DNA from 4 places in the Streptomyces sp. T12 genome. Region 1 is predicted to be linked to each of the others. Evidence: riboswitches for the same ligand, from Rfam matches in the RefSeq annotation. Region 1 holds a riboswitch; each other region holds the start of a gene.

Region 1 (2,193 bases):
ATCGTCCGGATTGCTCGATTCGCTTAACTCGTCGAGTTCATCGAGTTCGTCGAGTTCATCGGACTCGTCGGATTCGGCGAACTCCTCCGGCGACTCCTCGGATTCCTCGAACCCGTCGAGCGGCTCTCCCGACGCTTCGTCCGATTCTTCCGACTCGTCCAAGAATTCCTCTCCTTCTTCCTCTTCGCACTCTTCGTCCTCTTCGGCGGACAACTCCTCGAAGTCCGATGCGCCCGCCGATGCGAGTGCCCCGCAGTCGCCCGACGGCTCGCCCGTGGAGACGCCCAAGAGCGACAATCTGGACAAATCAGAGCAAGGAGAGGGCTCCCGGAGCCTCGTCGACACCGGGGCCATCGACTCCGGGACAGTCGGCTCGGGACGTCATCGCGGACCCAGTGCCGACGAGAGCGGGGCGAGCGAAGCCGCCGCCAAGTCCTCCGGTCGCCATGCCTCGTACACCGTCCGCGCCGGCGACACTCTCGCCTCCATCGCCGACTCCCTTGGCCTCGACGGCGGATGGTCCGCGCTGTACGACGCGAACAAGCAGGCCATCGGTACTGACGCGAACCACATCTTCCCCGGTCAGACCCTGGAAGTCCCCACCAAATAGGGGGCGAACAGGGCGAAAAACAGCGACAGTTCGCGTCATGGTTCGCGCTGAATGTCCGTTTTGAATGTACTGAGAGATAGATCTCAGAAGCCCTGATCGTCTTTGAAATTCCGCGAATCGCGTGGCTACGGTCATGACCGCTCGTCACCACGAGCCCCGGCTGCCGCAACGCCGAATCCTGCCAGCGGCCGTACGGGAACAGTCGTCGCGTAAAGCGCCGTAGGCAGGAGCGGGGGACCCAAGGTAAGTGCCGGGTCCGGCAGTTGAGGCCCTTCGGGGCCGCACGGCCGGAGTCGGCTTGGGGTGAAGCCGCGCAACGCGAGCCGAAAGGCGAACGTGCGCGGCCGGGCAACTCAACCGGCCCGAACCCGACAGCTCACCTCGCAGGCGTCGGTGAGGGGATCTCTCCATGCTGTTTTCCAGCAAGGGCAAGCACCGTCGTCCGTCCAAGGCCGCTCGCGCCATAGCCGTCGTCGGCGTCACCGGCGCCGCCGCCGTCGCCGCCCCGCTGATGGCGGCCGGCAGCGCCTCCGCCGCCACCGCCTCCGAGTGGGACGCCGTCGCCCAGTGCGAGTCCGGCGGCAACTGGTCGATCAACACCGGCAACGGCTACTACGGCGGTCTGCAGTTCTCGGCCTCCACCTGGGCCGCGTACGGCGGCACGGCGTACGCCTCCACCGCCGACCAGGCCAGCAAGGGCCAGCAGATCGAGATCGCCGAGAAGGTCCTCGCCAGCCAGGGCAAGGGTGCCTGGCCGAACTGCGGCACCGGCCTGTCGAGCGCCGCGTACAGCGGCTCCGGCTCCTCGTCGAGCGGTTCCTCGCAGAGCAGCGAGAGCACCACCCGCTCCACCGAGCAGCAGTCGGCCTCCCGCTCCAGCGAGCGTCCCGCCGCCAAGAAGAGCACCAAGACCGTCACCACCCCGACCGGCAAGAAGGTCAAGAAGGGCGACGGCGAGTACAAGGTCGTCAAGGGCGACACCCTCAGCTCGATCGCCGCGGAGCACGACGTCAAGGGCGGCTGGGAGAAGCTCTTCCAGCTGAACAAGGACATCGTCGAGGACGCGAACCTGATCTACCCGGGCCAGCAGCTGCACCTGAAGTAATACGGACAGCTGAACCACAGCGCCCTCACATGCGTGGACCTCATAGTGAAGTCCTCGTGAGGGTCACCCCCGTCCCCCACGGGCTCCCCGCTCCGGTGCGTCTTCCCCCGTACGCACCGGGGCGGGGCTTTTTCTTTCCCTGAATGCCACCCGCCCTTTGTTCCGGCGGGGAACAATGGGTACGGTTCGCTTCTGTCCACGGGACGGTCGGTCGGCTGCCGATGTCCCCGAGGCGGTTAGGCTCTAGTCGCAAGGCTCACAGCCCCGCACCAACAGCGTCACATCCACGAAGGAGATGCTCGTGCCGTCCATCGACGTCGTCGTAGCCCGGGAAATCCTCGACTCGCGAGGCAACCCCACCGTCGAGGTCGAGGTCGGCCTCGACGACGGCAGCACGGGTCGTGCCGCCGTTCCGTCCGGCGCCTCCACCGGCGCCTTCGAGGCCATCGAGCTTCGCGACGGCGACCAGAACCGCTAC
Region 2 (2,193 bases), 3.1 Mb from region 1:
AGCGGTACTTCAACACCACCAGCACGGTCGAGAACAACCCCTACCACTACGCCAAGACGCTGGCGGAGCGCGCGGCCCGGGACGCGGAGGCCGCCCAGGGCCGCTGGCGGATGGTGTCGGTCAACCCCGGCCTGATCCTGGGCCCTTCCCTCACCCCGGCCTCGGAGTCCGGCAGCCTGTTCCTGCTGGAGGAGCTGTTCAAGGGCTACTTCTTCTACGGCGCACCGGACTTCAGCTTCACCACGGCGGACGTGCGCGAGGTCGCCGACGCGCACATCGCGGCAGCGGAGAACCCGGACGCGAAGGGCCGTTACATCGTCGCCGATCGGACCATGACGTCCTTCCACGAGATGTCCCGCATCATCCGGGCCCGGTACCCCCGTGACCTCCGCCTCCCGCGCACCGCGCTCCCGCACTGGCCGGTACGCGTCCTCGGCCCGGCCTTCGGGCTGACGCAGGACTACATCCGCAAACACCTCGGCATCCGCTTCCGGGTGGACAACAGCCGGAGCGTGAACGAACTGGGCATCACCTACCGCCCGATCGAGCAGACGGTCCTGGACCACTACGAGGCGTGGCGGAGTCAGCGCAGCGCGAAGTGAAACCGGAGGCCCCGCCCCCGAAGCGTCGAAGGTCACAAAAACGTATCGGACATTTCACATGTCAACCTTCACGCGAGGCTCACAAGTTGGCTAGGTTACGCCTCAGGCCGCACGACGACCTCCGGCGAACCCCGCCGGGACGTGCGGCCTCCGCTGAGTCCGGTGCGCCCCCAGGGGTTCACTGGAGCCGGGGACCCAACCGAAAATCGGGGTGAATCGGCCCAACTGCCTTTCGGGGCAAGGGCCGTAGGGCACACCTTCCGGAACCGTCCGCCCGAACCCGTCAGCTAACTCGGTAGGCGGATTACGGAAGGAGTACGTCGCCCATGGCGCCGGAACGCACCGCGCGTCCGGGGGCTTTGAGCCTGCCCGGCATGCGCAATTCCGCACTCGCGTCGGCGGCCCTCACCTCGGTGGCACTGCTCGCCCAGACGGCCAACGCCGCCCCCTCCCCCGGGGACGAGGCACCGAGCCGCGAGGAGGTCAGCCGACGGGTCAGCTCCCTCTACGACCGGGCCGAGTCCGACACGGGAACCTTCAACGCCACCCGCGCCGCGGCGACGGGACCGCGCAAGCGTGCCGACCGGCCGACGGGCGCCGGAGGCACAACCACCGCCGCGGCCCGGGGCGATGAGGGCAGACGCAGCGACCCCGCTCTCGACAACATCGCCCGGCAGTGGTTCGACGTGGCCCGCTCGAAGCTGGGTCCCACCGTTCCGGCGGCGCTGCCGGCCGACAGGATGCCGGAGCGACCCGCCGAGGCGCGGCGCGCCCGCCCGGCGCAGGGTGCGGGGGACGGTCTCACGGACCGCGGGCGGGAGGCGTCCGGCCGGCCCGTACTGGAGTTGCCCGCCGCACCGGTCGCCGAGTTGACGTCCGCTCAGGTCACGGGGACGGCTCCCGTCGCGGAGCTGACCGCAGGCCCGATGGCCGCCCTGCCTGGCGCCCCGGAGGCACCGCAGGAGGCCGCGCAGACCGACTGGAGCACCCGGTCGGCCCTCGCCCTGCCCGCCCCGACCGCCGAGCCGGCGGCCGAACCGAAGGCCGATCCGCAGCAGCGGTCCTCGCTGCGAACCGCCAAGGAGCAGAACCAGCGCAAGCTCGCCCGCGCCCGGGAGTTGCTGTCCGCGTACACCGCACCGCAGAGCACGCCGCTCCCGGCGATCGAGCCCCTGCCCGCCGCCGACACGTGGGGCACTACGCCGGTCGAGCTCCAGCCCTCGGCCGAGACGCAGTGGCAGGCCCTGCAAGCACAGTCCGCAGCCGACCTCACCACAGTCCCGCCCGGCACGACGGCCTGGCCCACCGCGCCGAGCCCGAGCGTCGACACCTCCGCGACCACCGTCCCGGGCCAGGCTCTCGACATCGCCCCCGCCCTCGCCTCGACGGCACCGCAGGACACGCGAGCCACGCGTGCCCTGGACTTCGCCCGCGCCCAGCTGGGCAAGCCCTGCGTCTGGGGCACGACGGGGCCGGGGGCTTACGACGGCCCCGGCCTCACCCAGGCCGCCTGGAAGGCCGCCGGCATCACACTCCCCCGCACCGCACAGGAGCAGGCGACCGCGGGCCAGGGAGTCGCCCTCGCCCACCT
Region 3 (2,193 bases), 2.1 Mb from region 1:
CCAGGACGGAGTCGACGGACTCACGCTCATCGAGCCCGGGTATCTGATGCCCCACCCCACCCTGCCCGCCGTACGCGTGCGGCACCGCGACGACCTGTGGTGCGAGCCGATCAGCAAAGTGCTGCTGCGCCATCCCGCCCTGTCGGACGACGAGTTGGCGGCGACGGCGCGCGCGGTGGTCGGATCCCTCGCGACGGTCACCATGTCAGGGCCGGGCACCGTCGAACTCCAGCCATGCGGCATCACCAAGGCGACCGGTCTCGCGCTCGCCGCGGAGCATCTGGGCCTCGGCGCGCACGAGACCATCGCCTTCGGCGACATGCCCAATGACATCCCGATGTTCGACTGGGCCGCCCGCGGTGTCGCGATGGCCAACGCGCACCCCGAACTCAAGGCGGTTGCCGACGAGATCACCCTCTCGAACGAGGACGACGGCATCGCCGTCGTCCTCGAGAGACTGTTCGCGGGGAGCCTGGTCGACTTCGCCCAGTAGTGCCCGTTCTTCGACCAGTAAGGAATGGTTTCGCCTAGTAAGGGCCGTTCACGTTGTCGATCGAGCCGTACCGCGCGGCCGCGTAGTTGCACGCGGCCGTGATGTTCGCGACCGGGTCGAAGGGGTCGTAGACCGTCCCCGGCACGTGGTAGGCCGCGAAGGTGGGGTCGATGACCTGCAGGAGCCCCTTGGACGGGGTGCCCGCCGCGGCGTTGGAGTCCCAGCCGTTGATGGCGGCCGGGTTGCCGGACGACTCGCGCATGACGTTGCGGTAAATGCCGTCGTATGAACCTGGAATTCCGTTTTGCGCCATGATGTCCAGCGCATTGCGGATCCAGCCGTCGAGGTTGTCCGGGTACGACTTCACGGAGGCCGTGGTGGCGTGGGCGACGGCGGACTTCTTGGCCGGCGCGGACGCCTTGTCGGCCGTCTCGCTCGCGGTGCCGGCCTTCGTCGCCCGGACCTTCAGGTCGAGGCCCGGGTGGATCAGCCTGGGGTTGTCGCCGACGGCCTTGCGGTTGTCCTTGTAGAGCTGCCGCCAGCCGCCCTGTGCGTCGTACCGGTCCGCGATGCCGTAGAGCGAGTCGCCCTTCTTCGTGGTGTAGGTGACGGACTTGGCCTTCGCCGCGGACGGCGCGGACTGCGGTGCCGCCTGCGCGGCGGCGGGGGCCTGGGCCGGCTGTGCGGCGCTCGCGGTGGTCGCGCTCAGGAGTGGGAGGGCGAGGGCGGCGGTACCGGTTCCGGCTGCGACGACGTGGCGGGTGAGCGGGTTGGTTCTGGGACGGCGGTGCTTGCCTCGGGCCATGGCGCTGTTCCTCTCCGACGCCTGCGAGGTGAGCTGTCGGGTTCGGGCGGGAGATGCCCGGCCGCGCCGCCGTGTGGCGGCGCGGACTTCACCCCTAGCCGGCCCGGTGCGCCATCAAGGCGTCCGGTCCGGCGACTTACCTGGGTCCCCCGCTCCTGCCGTTCGTGAGTGAGTACGTAGGTGGATGACTCGGGCGGCGGCAGGATTAGGCGTCCGCCCGACTGAGCGGGAACGTATGCGAGAGCACACGCCCGGAACAAGTGCCATGGTCACCTGTCGTGCCGGTTGACCATGGTCTGGTGTGTATGGGGTGCTTGATCCTTTGCGGTTGCCAAGCCTCAACTTGCGCTCGGGGCAAGGGGTGGAGGGGGCGCTTCCGGTCGGGTCTGCGGCTGGGGGTGCGTGACCCAATTCACTGACATCCACAAGAGCCGCAAATCGGGCAATGGCTCCAACTCGCTGTTAACCGGCCGTCCGTTGAGTCCGTTTCTCCCATGTACGGTGGAAAAGCACCTCTTCGCCCTCCCGGCAGATCACCTCGTTCGAGGTGACGAAATGCTCCCCGTCGCAGCTGATCTCCGAGCGCGTCCGCACCGTGGCGTCCCACGCCAGATCCGGGCGGTGCAGCCGGATCGACCAGTCCGAGCGGGTGCGGGCCGACAAGGGGTCCCACTCGTCGATGGTGTACGTCTCCAGCGCGTCCTCGGTGAACTCCAGGCCGTCGGGGTACACGCGCGTGCCGCCGTACCGAGGGTCGACCTCCAGGCGCCACTCGCCCTTGGCGACGTCGCGCACGACGAGCCGCTCGGGGCGCGGTTCGTCCAGCGTGATGGGGGAGTTCACGCCGAGCGGCTCCGCCTGCTCCGGTTCCTCGAAGGCGATCACTGTCTCGCCT
Region 4 (2,193 bases), 3.9 Mb from region 1:
CGCAGCTGCTGATCGGCCGCATCGGCCCCGACCGGCACGACCGCGTGTGGCCCGCGCAGGTGCTCGGCACCTACTGCCTCGGCGGCACCCTCACCTCCCGCCTGGACAAGGTCCTGCGCGAGGAGAAGGGCTACACCTACGGTGTGCGCGCGTTCGGGCAGGTCCTGCGCTCCGCCCCGGACGGCACGGGCGCGGCCATGCTCGCCATCAGCGGCTCCGTCGACACCCCGAACACCGGTCCGGCTCTGGACGACCTCTGGAAGGTCCTGCGCGGGGTCGCCGGCGAAGGGCTCACCGACGCCGAGCGGGACTTCGCCGTGCAGAACCTGGTCGGGGTGGCGCCGCTGAAGTACGAGACCGCCGCCTCCGTGGCGAACACCCTGGCCGACCAGGTCGAGCAGCACCTGCCCGACGACTACCAGGCGACGCTGTACCAGCGGCTCGCCGCGACCGGCACCGTCGAGGCCACCGCGGCGGCCGTGAGCGCCTTCCCGGTGGACCGGCTGGTGACGATCCTCGTCGGCGACGCGGCCGAGATCCGGGAGCCCGTCGAGGCCCTCGGCATCGGCGAAGTCACCGTCGTGGCAGCCGAGTAGCAACAGCGGCAGCCGAGTAGAGGCAGGCACAGCGCCGGCCAGCGGCACGCGCGTGCAGGGGCCCTGGTGACGAAAGAGTCACCGGGGCCCCTTTATGCCCGAATTGAGGGAGAGGTTGCCTGTCTGGCCTGTGGGATGCGCTACAAAAGCCGTGATCCGTTTGGGGATTGAAAGTTGTCCCGCTTAGCGTCTTGCGGGCTGTCCGTCAGGCAGTGCGCCGCGCCCGCGGCACCGGACAGCCATCGCCGAGTCCCCGTACGGCGCGAGCCAGGGGAGCCGGGGACCCATCGAAGTCCCTGGGGTGAATCGGACGCCCGCGCAGCCGCGAGGGGGTCCGTAGGAGACCTTCCTGCTCCGAACCCGTCAGCTAACCCGGTAGGCGAGAAGGAAGGAAAGGACCAGCCACTACATGGCGTTCACCTGCGCCACCGGGAAGAACCGTCCCACCGGGAAGCACCGTCGCCCCAGCCGGTTCGAGCGCACCACCGCCCGCGCTGCGGGCGTCGCCGCTCTCACTGCCACCGGCGTCATAGGCACCCTCGCCACCCCGGCGCTCGCCGCCGAACCCGCTGTCGAGCAGACCGGCCTCATCCCCGTCGTCACCATCGAGAACTCGATCGCCGACCAGATCGACGCCCAGGCCGCCGCCCAGGAGCAGGCCGCCGAGGAGGCCGCGGCCCGTAAGAAGGCCGCCGAGGAGGCCGCGCGCAAGAAGGCGGCCGAGAAGGCCAAGCAGGAGCGCGAGGCCAAGGAGCGCGCCGCCCGCGAGGCCGAGCGCAAGCGCCTGCTGTCCTACGTGGCGCCGATCTCCGGCTCGTACATCTCCACCGGCTACAAGGCCGGCGGCGCCGTCTGGTCCTCCGGCAGCCACACGGGCGTCGACTTCCACGCCGCCAGCGGCACCTCCGTCCACGCGGTCGGCTCCGGCACCGTCGTGGAGGCCGGTTGGGGCGGGTCGTACGGCAACAACATCGTGATCAAGATGAACGACGGTACGTACACCCAGTACGGCCACCTGTCGTCCATAGGCGTCTCGGTGGGCCAGGCCGTCACGCCCGGCCAGCAGATCGGCCTGTCCGGCGCCACCGGCAACGTCACCGGACCGCACCTGCACTTCGAGGCCCGCACGACGGCGGAGTACGGATCCGACATCGACCCCGTCGCCTACCTCCGCTCGCACGGCGTGAACCTCTGACGGCTCCACTGCGCCTCCCCTCCCCGAAAGCCCCGGCTCCCGAGCCGGGGCTTTCGGCGTTTCGGACGACCGGCTGTCCAAAAAATATCCATGGATTCCGACCCGCCATCGGAAATTCCAGCCGGGTGCAATAGAGTCACTGAACACACGTCATTCGTCGACGTTTCACGGGGATTAAAGCGGAGGTCGGTCATGCGTATTCCGGCGCACTCGGTATGCACCGCGATCCGGGACGACATCGTCGCCGGTGTCTACGAGCGCGGCAGCCGGCTCACCGAGGAACTCCTCGCACGCCGCTACGGCGTCTCCCGCGTCCCCGTGCGGGAGGCCCTGCGCACCCTGGAGGCGGAGGGCTTCGTGGTGACCCGGAGACACGCGGGCGCGTGCGTCGCCGAACCGACC

The links. Region 1 has a riboswitch for cyclic di-AMP ahead of PBV52_RS18650 (transglycosylase family protein). Riboswitches for the same ligand answer to the same signal wherever they lie in the genome.
Positions count from the first base shown of each region.
Region 2: linked by a shared signal. The riboswitch ahead of PBV52_RS04855 (C40 family peptidase) and the one ahead of PBV52_RS18650 (transglycosylase family protein) in region 1 are both predicted to bind cyclic di-AMP.
Region 3: linked by a shared signal. The riboswitch ahead of PBV52_RS28660 (LysM peptidoglycan-binding domain-containing protein) and the one ahead of PBV52_RS18650 (transglycosylase family protein) in region 1 are both predicted to bind cyclic di-AMP.
Region 4: linked by a shared signal. The riboswitch ahead of PBV52_RS36200 (M23 family metallopeptidase) and the one ahead of PBV52_RS18650 (transglycosylase family protein) in region 1 are both predicted to bind cyclic di-AMP.

Region 1 is NZ_CP117866.1:4,199,778-4,201,970, reverse strand. It holds gene PBV52_RS18655 (transglycosylase family protein) at 1-610, shown strand, start outside; cyclic di-AMP (ydaO/yuaA leader) riboswitch at 816-1,015, shown strand; gene PBV52_RS18650 (transglycosylase family protein) at 1,020-1,715, shown strand; gene eno (phosphopyruvate hydratase) at 2,017-2,193, shown strand, end outside.
Region 2 is NZ_CP117866.1:1,105,424-1,107,616, forward strand. It holds gene PBV52_RS04850 (NAD-dependent epimerase/dehydratase family protein) at 1-602, shown strand, start outside; cyclic di-AMP (ydaO/yuaA leader) riboswitch at 744-920, shown strand; gene PBV52_RS04855 (C40 family peptidase) at 977-2,193, shown strand, end outside.
Region 3 is NZ_CP117866.1:6,334,722-6,336,914, forward strand. It holds gene PBV52_RS28655 (HAD family hydrolase) at 1-493, shown strand, start outside; gene PBV52_RS28660 (LysM peptidoglycan-binding domain-containing protein) at 528-1,298, opposite strand; cyclic di-AMP (ydaO/yuaA leader) riboswitch at 1,304-1,483, opposite strand; partial or broken gene PBV52_RS28665 (CocE/NonD family hydrolase) at 1,761-2,193, opposite strand, start outside.
Region 4 is NZ_CP117866.1:8,054,016-8,056,208, forward strand. It holds gene PBV52_RS36195 (pitrilysin family protein) at 1-596, shown strand, start outside; cyclic di-AMP (ydaO/yuaA leader) riboswitch at 830-992, shown strand; gene PBV52_RS36200 (M23 family metallopeptidase) at 1,006-1,791, shown strand; gene PBV52_RS36205 (GntR family transcriptional regulator) at 1,984-2,193, shown strand, end outside.